One region of the Staphylococcus gallinarum genome, then DNA from elsewhere that is predicted to be linked to it. Evidence: riboswitches for the same ligand, from Rfam matches in the RefSeq annotation. Region 1 holds a riboswitch; the other holds the start of a gene.
What was found. Region 1 has a riboswitch for thiamine pyrophosphate ahead of tenA (thiaminase II). Riboswitches for the same ligand answer to the same signal wherever they lie in the genome.

Region 1 (6,408 bases):
TGGATTCATATCATATTTCTTATAAACTTCCATCATTTCTTGGTTTGCTGCCATTTTTTCTTCTTGTGTGCGTGAGCGTTTAACTTTTTCTTGAATTGCGTCGATATCTGGCTTTGCAACTTTCATTTTTTCACGCATCATATGACTATTTTTATAGTTTGATAGCATGAATGGTAATAATACGACACGGATTGCTAATACAAGTACAATGATTGCTAGACCGTAGTCATTGTTAAAACTTGATCCTAGCCAATGAATAAGTTTATCCATTGGTTCTACAAATGTATTAAAGAAAAATCCGTCTCTGTTTTCAGGTTTTGAATAGTCACAGCCAGCTAAAAAGACCATTACACCTAAAAGCAAAGGTAGTAGTGCTTTCTTCTTCATTTTTCCACCTCTAATGATTTATTCACATAGAATTTATTTTATCATACTCAAAGAGAAGTAGAAATCAAAAACAGTGAATTTTATATATTATTCAACAGTTTGTAAAAATTGTCGAACAGTATTTGAAACTGAACTACTTTGAGCAATAGCAGAAATCACTGAAACGCCATCTGCGCCATGCTGCATAATTGTATTTGTATTATCTATTTGTATACCACCTATTGCCACAATTGGTAAATCTCCAACATGTGCACGTAAAGTTGGTATCATTGAAGGACCTACCGGTGCATTAGCATCCTTTTTAGATGAAGTTTGATACATCGGACCAACACCAATATAATCAACATGTGTAAGGTCAGATTGTTGATACTCATCTTCATCACTTATGCTCAAACCAATAATTTTATCTTGAAACTGAGTTGCAAATACATTAACTGACTGATCATCTTGTCCAACATGTACACCATCCGCATCGATTTTACGAGCTAGTTCAATATCATCATTAACTATAAATGGTATATTGTAAGCACGACATAATTTTAATAACTCTATTGCAAGTTTTTCTTTATCATTCCCTCTTAAAGCGGTAGCACCCTTTTCTCTAAATTGGAACATCGTTATACCCGCACTTAAAGCTTCCTTTAATACATGTTGAATCGTAGTTGTTTCTGGAATATCTTGTGTCCCACATATAAAATATAATTTTAATTGTTGTTTATCAAACATCCTTATACCTCTGTTCTACGATTTGATTTTAAATAATCATCATACGAAATATGATATAACGCGTCTAGTAATGCTGTCATAAATGAGGCCGGTCCTTGATGACCTGCCAGTTGTTCCGCTGCTTCAGCTGCAATATTATAAATAGCAACCGCTTCTTCTAATTGCTGTATTTGTACCTTTCCCTTTTCAGTTAAAAAGGCCCCTACAATAGCACCTAATAAACAACCCGCACCAGTTATACGTGTCAGTAATGAAGAACCATTTGACAATTGAATCACTTTGTTATCCTGCGCTATAATATCTTCTTTACCTGTAATTACAATCGCTGTTTGTAATTGATCAAGTGCTTTACGTGCGATATCTATTGCATCTAAATTCACATCACTATCTGTACCTTTCATCGTTGTTTCATCATCGATTAGTGTTAGTACTTCAGAAGCATTACCTTTAATGACTGCGATATCAATTTCCTCTATAAATTGCTTACAGAACTGTTTTCTAAAATCAGATGCACCAACTGCAACTGGATCAAATATCACAGGTGTACCAACTTTATTTGCAATTTTAGCAATTTCTAACATATCTTTCGCTCTATCTTTAGTAATTGTGCCAATATTGATTAATAATGCTTGTGCAACGGATAACATTTCTGTCGCTTCTTCAGGTGCTTCACTCATTGCCGGACTTGCCCCTAAACTCAGTAAGCCATTTGCAGTAAAATGTTTAACAACGCCATTGGTATAACAAATAATTAATGGCTGCATGGTTTTTATCTTATCTAAATTATTCATCATCTAACCCCACTTCTTTCATATATGCAAAGTGATTTACTGGTCCTCTACCTTGTCCGATTTCTGGTGTATGTTTAATACTTAACGCTATAAAGTTTTTAGCTTTTTGCACAGCAGCATAAATTGATTTGCCTTTGGCTAATTCTGCTGTAATAACTGCTGAAAATGTACAACCTGTACCATGTGTATGCTTTGTTTCATAACGAGGTGAATCGAACGTAAAAACGTCTTCCGTGGTAAACAAGTAATCTTTAGCAGTCGTTAAATCTGTAGAATGTCCACCTTTTATCACAACACCTTTACTTCCAATTTCTTCGATAAATAACTTTCCTGCTTTATATATATCTGCTTCAGAATTAATCTTAAATCCAACAATTTCCTCTGCTTCCGGGATATTTGGCGTTGCAACAGTGGCATATGGTAATAAGATATTCTGTAAATCTGCTTTTGCTTCGTCATCCATTAAGGCATCTCCACTTTTTGCAAGCATCACTGGATCTATGACATATGGAATTTCTGGATATGCTTGTAAATATTGTGCAATTAACTCCATCATTTCTTTAGATGCAATCATCCCTGTCTTTATAGCTTGAGGCAATTCATCATCAAAGACACTTTCTAATTGTTCTTTTAACCATTCTGTTTCTAAATTATGAATATGTTGTACGCCTTTTGTATTTTGAGCAACAATACTTGTTATTGTCGCCATACCATAAACACCACATGCATGAAATGATTTCAAGTCAGCCATAACACCTGCTCCGCCTGTAGGATCAGTACCTGCTATTGTCAAAGCTATTTTAGGTTTATTCATCTTTATCTCCTCCAAATGACCATGCCTCTTGATTATAAGACATTGCAAAAAAGTTTTTTTCATGTATCGTACTTTGTAAAAATGATTCTTTAATTTCATTTCGTTCATCTTTACTAACATGTGCTGTTAATTTATTCATTAAATCATCAAAGACTTTAACCAATTCATCCATTTCAGTACTGTAAAAGTCAAACCATTGTTTTAAAATTGAATCTGTATTTAATTCTGGATCTTGAAGTGCTCTATTAGCAATCACTTGATATACATATGGGCAAGGTGCCATAGCAGCTATTGTATATGCTGCATTTTCTTTAGCAAAGGCATAATAATACATATGTTTTATATAATGGTCTCCACTTGGGGGCCAAACCTTTTCTTTAACGATTTCATCATATGGAGCTTGCACATAATCCGCAAGAATTTCGTGTGCTTCAACTTCACCATCTACTATAAATTGAATTTGTTCAACTAAGAACTTAACATCTGTCAATTCAGGCATTTTTGGTATCAACAATGCATATATATTCGCAAATTCCTTCAAATAAGACGCATCTGCTCTTAAATAAAATTTTGTCGCCTCGTACGACAACTCTCCATGGAGCATGTCTTGGATAAATGGATCATCATATATGTCATTTAAAATAGGTGCTGCTGCTTTTTTTAATTCTTCTGAAAATAACAAAATCAAAGTCCTCCTATAATAAAAAAAACTACATTCCAACAATAGGAATGTAGTAAATCTATAGAAGTCGTAACAAAACATGACCTACTATAAATTGCACTACTTTCCTACGTTGGTACTAACCAAATCAGGTTGTAAGGGTCTGAATTTATTCATCTCAGCCATTTGGCTCCCCTAGTAGTATTTTTTAATCTTTATATTTATTTAAACATAACAAAATGTTTATAACATTGCAATAAAGTCCAATTCACAAAATAAGCTCACCCCTAGTCTGGAGTGAGCTTAAAATAACTTATTTCATATATATTATGCAGTTACCCATTGTGAAGCACCAGCTGTATTATATAATTTAACTGCTGCTGCGTCTTGAACTGATTCTGGAGCTTCTGTTGGAGATACGCCTTTGTACTCATCAGGAGCTACTGAATCCCAAGTGCTTTGTAAGAATTGATATTTACCTGCTGCACCTGTTGATGGGTTTACAGCTTTAAGATCGCCACCTGATTCACGTTGTGCGATTTGTTGTAAATGACTATTTACATTTACTGATGAACCAGTTGATTCTTCACTACTTGAACTTTGTTGTGTTGAAGCTTGTTGTGTTGTTGCTTCTTGTTGTGGTTGTTGTGTTTGTTCAGTTTGTGGTGCTGCTTCTTGAGCTGGTTGTTCAGTTTGTGTAGTTGTTTGTTGTTGTGGTTGTTCAACTTCAGTTGAACCAGAATTATTATTTGAAGCGCCTTCGCCATAACTCCATGACCATGTTTCACCATTTGATTCAAAGTTATAGTTGACACCGTTTAAGTTAAAGTTATAGTTATATGAACCTTCATGTACTGGAGATTCATTTAATTGTTGTGGATTTGATTGAGCTAATTGCGCTAACTCAGCTTTATTAACACCTTGTTCTGAAGCGTCTGCTGAATTTCCTGCTGCAACGCCTGTTACTCCTAAACCTACTGCTAATGTTGATGCAATTACTGTCTTTTTCATTTCTAAAAATTCCTCCTATAAGGTAATTAGTTTTATGATTAATTTGCTAAAGCAACTATAACATTCAAAACATACCTGTAGGTTACAGAGAAATAAAAAAACAACAGTCTTTTTTACATCCTAGTTACATCAAAAAAATTATATATTTTTTGAATTTAAACTGTTTTAGATTGCTATGAAAGCTTTTAAGCGTTTGTGATTGTTATTAACTGCGTAATATTATTGTAATTTATCTGACTATTCAGTCAATAAAAACTGTCACAACAGTGTTTTTTGGTGTGTTATTACACTCTATTTGAATGTGATTATCTTTATTTTCAACATGACAAAAGCTATCCTTCTCAATTTCAATCATTAGAGAAGAATAGCCTGAAAAGTATAATGAATAGTAGGATTAAATGTATATTAATTTGAATGGATTATAAAAGGGATTATTTGTTATAAAGTGGATGTATTAAACAATTTCAAATAATTTATTGTTTGCTATTTCAGATTGTTCGGTTAATTGTTGTTGCGCATCTAGTGGGATAGTTTCATAAAGTGATGTACTTTCTTTCGTAGCACGTTTAGACATGAACTTAATTGATTCGACAAATATTTCAGATACAAAATGTGTCTGACCTTCTTTCTCATATTTACTAGATTGTAACTGGCCAGTAACGCCGACTAGTGAACCTTGGTTGATATAGTGTTCAATATTATGAGCTAGTTTACCGAATGCTTTACAATATAAATAATCACAAATGGTATTCTGGTCTTTGTCTTTGTAACTCCGATTAACAGCTACACAGAACGTAGCTAATTTCTTTCCCTCCTTCTCATATATTTGTGGGTCCTTTGTCAGTCTACCGACAATGACAATGTTATTAATCATGTGTCACCTCCTTCATAGCCTTATCATATGCAAAGCGGTCTTTATAGTCAAAACACAATTATATACATATATTAAGAGTAGATTCATCACATTTTTATAAATATTACCTTTCTCAATTAAAATTACGTTATAATACTACTATAAATAGAAATATCGTAGATTTTAAAAATTATAATTGGATGTGAAGACGATGAAGACCTTTAAAGCCGTTCGATTTCAAATTGTATCAGAAAATGGTGGTGTAACTGAATACGAATTAGATGATGGTGTCATTATCAATAAAGAGAGTAGTGGCACTGGCTGGTTGCTTGAAATCGTCATTTCAGATTTTCATTATGAAACAATGAAAAAATATATGGACGATGAAACACTACTAGATATCCGTGTAGTTATTACACGTCCAGCCAATGATCCTGCATTGTTTGATGCCACGATAAAACATATTAGTAAATTGGAACAAGCACAGTCGATTTCGGTAGTTTTTGAATGTCATATTTATACATTGAGACAAGTTTATGCTGAAAGCTTATTAGAACAATTAATCGATGAAGGATTATCTGGAGAAGAACTCAAGAAATCATTTAATAGAATGATGCAATCTAAACCTCGATTAAAAGATGAAAAGTTTGAAAAAGAATAAAAATAAAATAACCGTAAAAGTTATAGTATTTACATACATAAAACTTTTACGGTTATTTTTATTATTTACTATCTTGTAGGGCAAATGTTAGTTCACAGCTACATGCAACTTGTCCATCTACAGTTGCTTTAGCATTACCTTTACCAATTGGCCCTTTCATCTTCGTAATTTCCACTTCTAATTTTAAAGTGTCTCCAGGAGTTACTTGCTTTTTAAATCTGCATTTATCGATACCTGCAAACAAAGCTAACTTTCCTTTATTGGCTTCATTGTTTAACATTGCGACGGCACCTGTTTGAGCCAAAGCCTCAGTTATCAATACACCAGGCATTACCGCATATTCTGGAAAATGTCCTTGGAAAAATGGTTCGTTTCCTGAAACTTGCTTTATCGCTACGCAACGTTGACCTTCTTCATATTCGACAACACGATCAATCAATAAAAATGGTTGTCTATGTGGGATGATTTCCTTAATTTGATTGTAATCAAAAATTGTTTCCATGA
Region 2 (6,408 bases), 430 kb from region 1:
ATTATGGCAGATATTTCAACGATAGAAGAAGCCCAACACGCCGATGCATTAGGTTTCGATTATATTGGTACAACATTACATGGTTACACTGAATATACACACGGACATGTGCTATATGAAGACAACTTCCAATTTTTAAAGGATGTATTATCCAATGTACATGCAAAAGTCATTGCAGAGGGTAATGTTATCACACCAGAAATGTTACAAATTGTTGATAGACTCGGGGTACATTGTACTGTTGTAGGTAGTGCAATCACGCGGCCTAAAGAAATTACGCAACGTTTTGTTAATGTTTTAAAAAATGAATAAATATATAACAGACGCGTCTGAGACATGCCATATGCCTGATACATAAGGCACCTTGTTAATTTAGTACAGAATGCATATTAAATTATACGAAAGCGCCTTATTTTTAAGGTGTATTAATATATAATCACATATAAATTTGGTGTGTTTTGGCGAGACTCCTGTGGGAACAGGACAAGCTGAAGACTACAGGCTGAAGCTGGCCCCTAGGAAAGCGAGCCAATAATACGAAATAATAAATAAAAAGGCACTCAGATAAATTGAATTCAATCATCTGAGTGCTATTTTTTGGAATTTGTATTCCAGACTCGTTATGCTTTATACTGCTTTAGCAATAAATATTTTGCGTTTTTCCCATTGTCCTGTCTTTTTATTATAATCATCACAAGTAATTAATGTAAGTTGGTGTTGCTTTGATTGTTGTTCATCTAGCACTTTCACATCACTAGGTTTCACATCATAAATTTTTGAGATTTTGTACTTTCGCTTATCCTTCCCAACTTTAAAGTTAACGACACTGCCTTTATGTGCTTTAGGTAAATTTGAAAATTGATACGTATCCGAGCCTTCGAAAGTATGACCAGCTATAGCTATATTTTGATCATTTAATGATTCGTCTGCTTCAACTAAACTAATGCCTCGATCTAATTGTTTCGGGGTAGCGGGCCCTGGAAATACTGGCGCTTTAATTTTAGCATCAGGCACTTCAATATAGCCTACCATTTTAGATTTATCTTTGGGAATCTCACCAGAAAATTGTTGTTTTTTATCGTATTCCGTTATTTTATCTTCATCGGCTTTCTTTGTTAAATAATTATCAATATGAGGCTTAGCTAAAAAGTAAATTGCAATTAAAATAAAAATGACACCAACTATCCTTAGTAGCTTATTCATTTCTTTTATACTCCTTTAATGTTAGCACTTATATTTCAGAATATAAGTATAGCACAATACATTTAGAATTGGACTAGTCCATATGTTATTTCGCATTCCAAATATTTAAATAAATGAGGAGAATTTTTACAACAATACATTGCAGAACTTAATAATTAAGTGTTAAATAGTATTAAATCACTCATCGTAAATATCTTGGTTTAACTAAGTGTTTCATATTAATTATGAATGCCATACTTTTATAACTGTGATAGTGATTTCTAATTTACTTTAATATAAGGTGGGATGCGCTATGATACGTCATGCTAAGCAATCAGATTTACCGAATATACTAGAAATATACAACGATGCGATCTTGAATACTACCGCTGTTTATACTTATAAACCTCAAACTTTGGCATCACGTGAAACTTGGTTTGAAAATAAACTTAATAAACAAGAGCCTGTTCTTGTATACGATGAAAGAGGTGAAGCGATAGCCTTCGCTACTTATGGTACATTTAGAGATTGGCCCGCTTATCAATATTCTATTGAACACTCTATTTATGTAAATAAACATCATAGAGGAAAAGGGATTGCATCACAATTGCTGGCTGAAATCATCCAAACTGCTCGTAATAATGGCTATAGAACACTTGTTGCAGGCATTGACGCTACGAATGATTATAGTATTTACTTGCATAAAAAATTTAAATTCAAACATTCTGGAACCATTCAAAATGTAGGTTATAAATTTGATAAATGGTTAGATTTAGCATTCTATCAATTAGATTTAAATCCTTCTCAAAGTACGAAACATTAATTTGTGCTATATACATTCAGACTTTTAGCTAGAAGATTTACTTTACAATATTTATATTATTATCTCACTTTCCTAAGATGCCGTCTCAGCCTCGGCCTTCAACTGACACTGCTTCCTTAGGAGTCTCGACCTAATACTTCTCAATATTTTATACCGCTATTATTATATAATTTATAATGCGCTGTGGTTATATTTGAGTAAAGCTCATTTTCTTTTGGGATCATAAAAAGCTCCCTTCAAAGTTTACGTTTTTCAGTAACTACTTTAAAGGGAGCATCACTTCATAGCATAGTTCTCTTATTTTAAGAATGGGAATTTTCGCCCAAAACTCTATCTCTAACGGTAAATCCTACTACCTTTTGAAACAAATTCTTCAGACTTTTGTTTCAATCCTTCTTCTTTTAAATCATTGTGCTTTCTTAAATCGTGAGAGATACGCATCGAACAGAATTTAGGCCCACACATACTGCAGAAATGGGCAACCTTTGCTGCTTCAGCAGGTAGTGTTTCATCATGATATGAACGTGCCTTATCAGGATCTAGCGACAGATTAAATTGATCGTACCATCTAAATTCAAATCGTGCTCTACTAATTTCATCATCTCTTTGTTGTGCTCCTTTGACACCTTTTGCCAAGTCAGCTGCATGTGCTGCAATCTTATACGTGACAACACCTTCTCTCACATCGTCTTTATTAGGTAATCCCAGATGCTCTTTTGGAGTAACATAACAAAGCATTGCTGTACCATAACTAGCAATTTGGGCTGCCCCGATTGCAGACGTAATATGGTCATAGGCTGGTGCAATATCTGTTGTTAATGGACCTAATGTGTAAAAAGGCGCTTCTTGACAATGGAAATCAGCTAAGTCTTGATTTTCCTTTATTTTATGCATCGGAACATGTCCTGGCCCTTCAATCATCACTTGTACGTCATATTCCCAAGCTATTGCAGTTAATTCCCCTAATGTCTTTAATTCCAGAATTTGGCTCTCATCATTTGCATCATATATTGACCCGGGTCTTAATCCATCTCCAAGAGAAATTGCAATATCATAACGGCTCATTATTTCACAAATTTCTTCAAAATGTGTATATAAAAAGCTTTCTTCATGATGCGCTAAACACCATTGTGCCATGATAGATCCACCTCTTGAAACAATACCAGTTAATCTATCCACTGTTGTCGGGACATAACGTAATAATACGCCTGCGTGTATCGTGAAGTAGTCAACGCCTTGTTCTGCTTGTTCAATTAAAGTATCGCGATAAATTTCCCAAGTTAAGTCCTTAGCAGAACCATCTACCTTTTCTAATGCTTGATAGATAGGCACAGTGCCAACAGGAACAGGGGAATTTCTCAATAGATATTCTCTCGTAGCATGGATATTTTTACCAGTAGATAAATCCATAATCGTATCTGCCCCCCAATGAATGCCCCAAACCAACTTTTCTATTTCAGCTTCTATAGAAGAACTGACTGCCGAATTACCAATATTAGCATTTATTTTCACTTGAAAGTTTTTACCTATAATCATTGGTTCTGATTCAGGGTGATTGACATTATTAGGAATAATCGCACGTCCTCGTGCAATTTCTGAACGCACATATTCAGGTGAGACATCTTCTCGTTTAGCTACAAATTTCATTTCTTTCGTGATAATACCTTGTTTCGCATAATGCATTTGTGTAACATTTTGTCCTGTTTTTGCCTTTTTCGGTTGATATTTAAATGGTGTCTCGACAAATTTTTTATGATTATTAGATTTAAATCCGTTATCCAGTGAGACAATTTTCCTACCTTCATATTCCAATGTATCATTTCTATCTTCTATCCATGGTGTTCTTAATTTGGGTATACCTTTTTGCACGTCAACTGTATAACTAGTATCATGATATGGACCTGCAGTGTCATAGACTAACACCGGTTTGTTAACCGTTGTTCCTTCTTCTGTTACTGTTGGTGAAAGTTGTATCTCTCTAAATGGAACTTGAATATCTGAATCTTCTCCACTCACCCAAATCCTTTGACTTGATGGAAATTGCTTTTTTAATTCTATTTTTTCTTGTTTCATAAAAAAAACTCCTTAGCATTTTATTATTGCTAGGAGACCTGGTCGAAAATCACATATTTAGTGAAGCGACAGTAAATAAAAATCTACTCTATAGACTTTCCATTTATACTGTACTTTTCTGCTTCCCTACGCTGGTACTAACCAGATCAGGTTCAAAGGGTTGAGACTAATGTCTCTTTCAGCTAACAAGCACCCCTAGCAATTCTTATTAAATTCTAAATTAAACTTAACACTAATAAAAAATAATTACAAATAAATTTGAAAATTAATATAAACATAATCTAATACAATAAGTACCTAGGATTCTGTTTAACAAACAGAATCCTAGGTACTTATATTAATGTTCTGTTCTATTTTAATGTAAGTGTTTTGCATTCCATTTATAAATCATATAATCTGCTGCTATCATCAATAAAGTAATTAATGTAAAGGCCATGGTTACATCGCCTAAGAAATGTGCACCAATACGTAAACGACTCACACACATGATAATAGTAAACATAAATGCAATAATAAACATACGCTTTTGGGCAACACGTGTTTTAAAGTAAAATGCCCAAAACATTAAATAAGCCGCATCAGTTGTATGACCAGATGGAAATGAACTGTGACCAGTATTACCATTGATTGTAAGCCAATTTGTAAAATGTGCGCCGTCATGACCAATTTCATAAGGTCTTGCTCGCCCCCATAATTCCTTCAAACTATCAATCGTTTCTAATCCTACTAATAATACAAAAAAGCTAACAAATGCAACGCGAACTAATCTTTCTATCTCTGTTTGAGTCACTTGTTGTAACCAAAATTTTGTAACAAATAATGTAATTAACATAAGTAAAATGAATGTGATTAAGAAACTTAGCCCCATTGGTAATGCATTACTGGTATCACCTTCATTACTAGCCACACCTAATGGCTTATGTCGTTCAATATTGTCCATTGTTGCAAAGATATATTTAAATGTTTCAGATACCAAAGTATTAGCTTTTATCAAAGTATAAATAAAAGATAAAAATAAAATGATATATTTAATCAATTTACTTTCAAACTTTGAAAACACATAAAAATTCAAAATAATCATTGAAAGAATCAAAATAACAGTTGGCGGAAAAAGACCTAAATCTTGAAATACTGTCCCAAAGATTGAATTTTGATTCATAAAATGTTTAGATACTGGCAAATCAATAAATAAAGCGAGTACTAAAATAATGCAAAATACAGGTAATGCAATTGCTGTGAACCTTTTTGAAATAACCATGATGCCCTCCTAATTAATATCTTTTAATAATAATTTTAATAACTATTTTATTATTCATGAATTTTATTACTGCTTAACCATACCCATTTTATGCTTATGTATGTTTGAATTAACTAAAATTTTCATGATCTTTGTAGAGATAACTGCAATCTTTTTATATTATTGGAAGCCTAAATTCCATAGTGAAATTCTAAATGTGACATAACTGTTAGGTCACAATATCATTTATTCATGATATATTATTTGTGTAGCGAATATAGTTTTTTTAATTTTAAAGTTCTCCTTATTTTTATAAGCATATTTAGCTTCGCTAAATATAAAAAAAGCAGTAAATTCATGTCGACTTAAACATGAATTTTACTGCTTTTTTATTTATGATTTAACTCTAGCCATTTCACCATTTCGCTCACATTACTTACCGTTATCGTTGGTGTTGGACCGTTTACATCAAACTTTTTATTTGTTCGATTTACCCAAGCTGTATCAAATCCAAAGTTACTAGCACCAGTAATATCCCATGAGTTTGAAGAGACAAATAATATATCTTCTCTATTCATATGATAATACTCTAATACAAGTGCATAACTTGCAGCACTCGGTTTATATTGTTTAATTTCATTAACACTAATAAGTGTGTCGATATAACCACCTAGTTCTGAATTATCTATGAGTGGCATTAACATATTATCATTACCATTTGATAGTATACCTACATCAATATTTTTATCTCTTAAATTGGCTAATGATTTAGGTATCTCCTTGTAATAATTTAAATTAAAAAACGCTTCAAACAATCTATTAATATCTTCTCTATTATATTGAATATCATAAACATTTAAAGTATGTCGTAGTGAGTCTTTCGTCAATTCATCAAAAGGGATATATCTTTGCATAACCTGCCTCATAAACATATGTCTTAATTGAGTCTTTTGCCATAACTTAGTAATCTTTGTTGCAGTATCTTCATCAAACTCAATCATTTCATTTTTTAATGAATCCATATCAAACAAAGTACCATACACATCAAAAATAATAGCCTTATACATACTTTCCCTCCTCTGCAACTCCATAA

Region 2: linked by a shared signal. The riboswitch ahead of thiC (phosphomethylpyrimidine synthase ThiC) and the one ahead of tenA (thiaminase II) in region 1 are both predicted to bind thiamine pyrophosphate.

What each region holds. Positions count from the first base shown of each region.
Region 1 covers NZ_CP069082.1:917,731-924,138, reverse strand. Annotated here, with positions in the region: gene yidC (membrane protein insertase YidC) at 1-387, opposite strand, end outside; gene thiE (thiamine phosphate synthase) at 475-1,113, opposite strand; gene thiM (hydroxyethylthiazole kinase) at 1,116-1,904, opposite strand; gene thiD (bifunctional hydroxymethylpyrimidine kinase/phosphomethylpyrimidine kinase) at 1,897-2,718, opposite strand; gene tenA (thiaminase II) at 2,711-3,400, opposite strand; TPP riboswitch at 3,488-3,586, opposite strand; gene JN168_RS04135 (transglycosylase family protein) at 3,707-4,390, opposite strand; gene JN168_RS04130 (single-stranded DNA-binding protein) at 4,845-5,264, opposite strand; gene JN168_RS04125 (YwpF-like family protein) at 5,455-5,904, shown strand; gene fabZ (3-hydroxyacyl-ACP dehydratase FabZ) at 5,966-6,406, opposite strand.
Region 2 covers NZ_CP069082.1:492,653-499,060, reverse strand. Annotated here, with positions in the region: gene JN168_RS02065 (N-acetylmannosamine-6-phosphate 2-epimerase) at 1-312, shown strand, start outside; gene srtA (class A sortase SrtA) at 628-1,203, opposite strand; gene JN168_RS02055 (GNAT family N-acetyltransferase) at 1,496-2,005, shown strand; gene thiC (phosphomethylpyrimidine synthase ThiC) at 2,342-4,078, opposite strand; TPP riboswitch at 4,185-4,285, opposite strand; gene JN168_RS02045 (phosphatase PAP2 family protein) at 4,434-5,336, opposite strand; gene JN168_RS02040 (haloacid dehalogenase type II) at 5,705-6,382, opposite strand.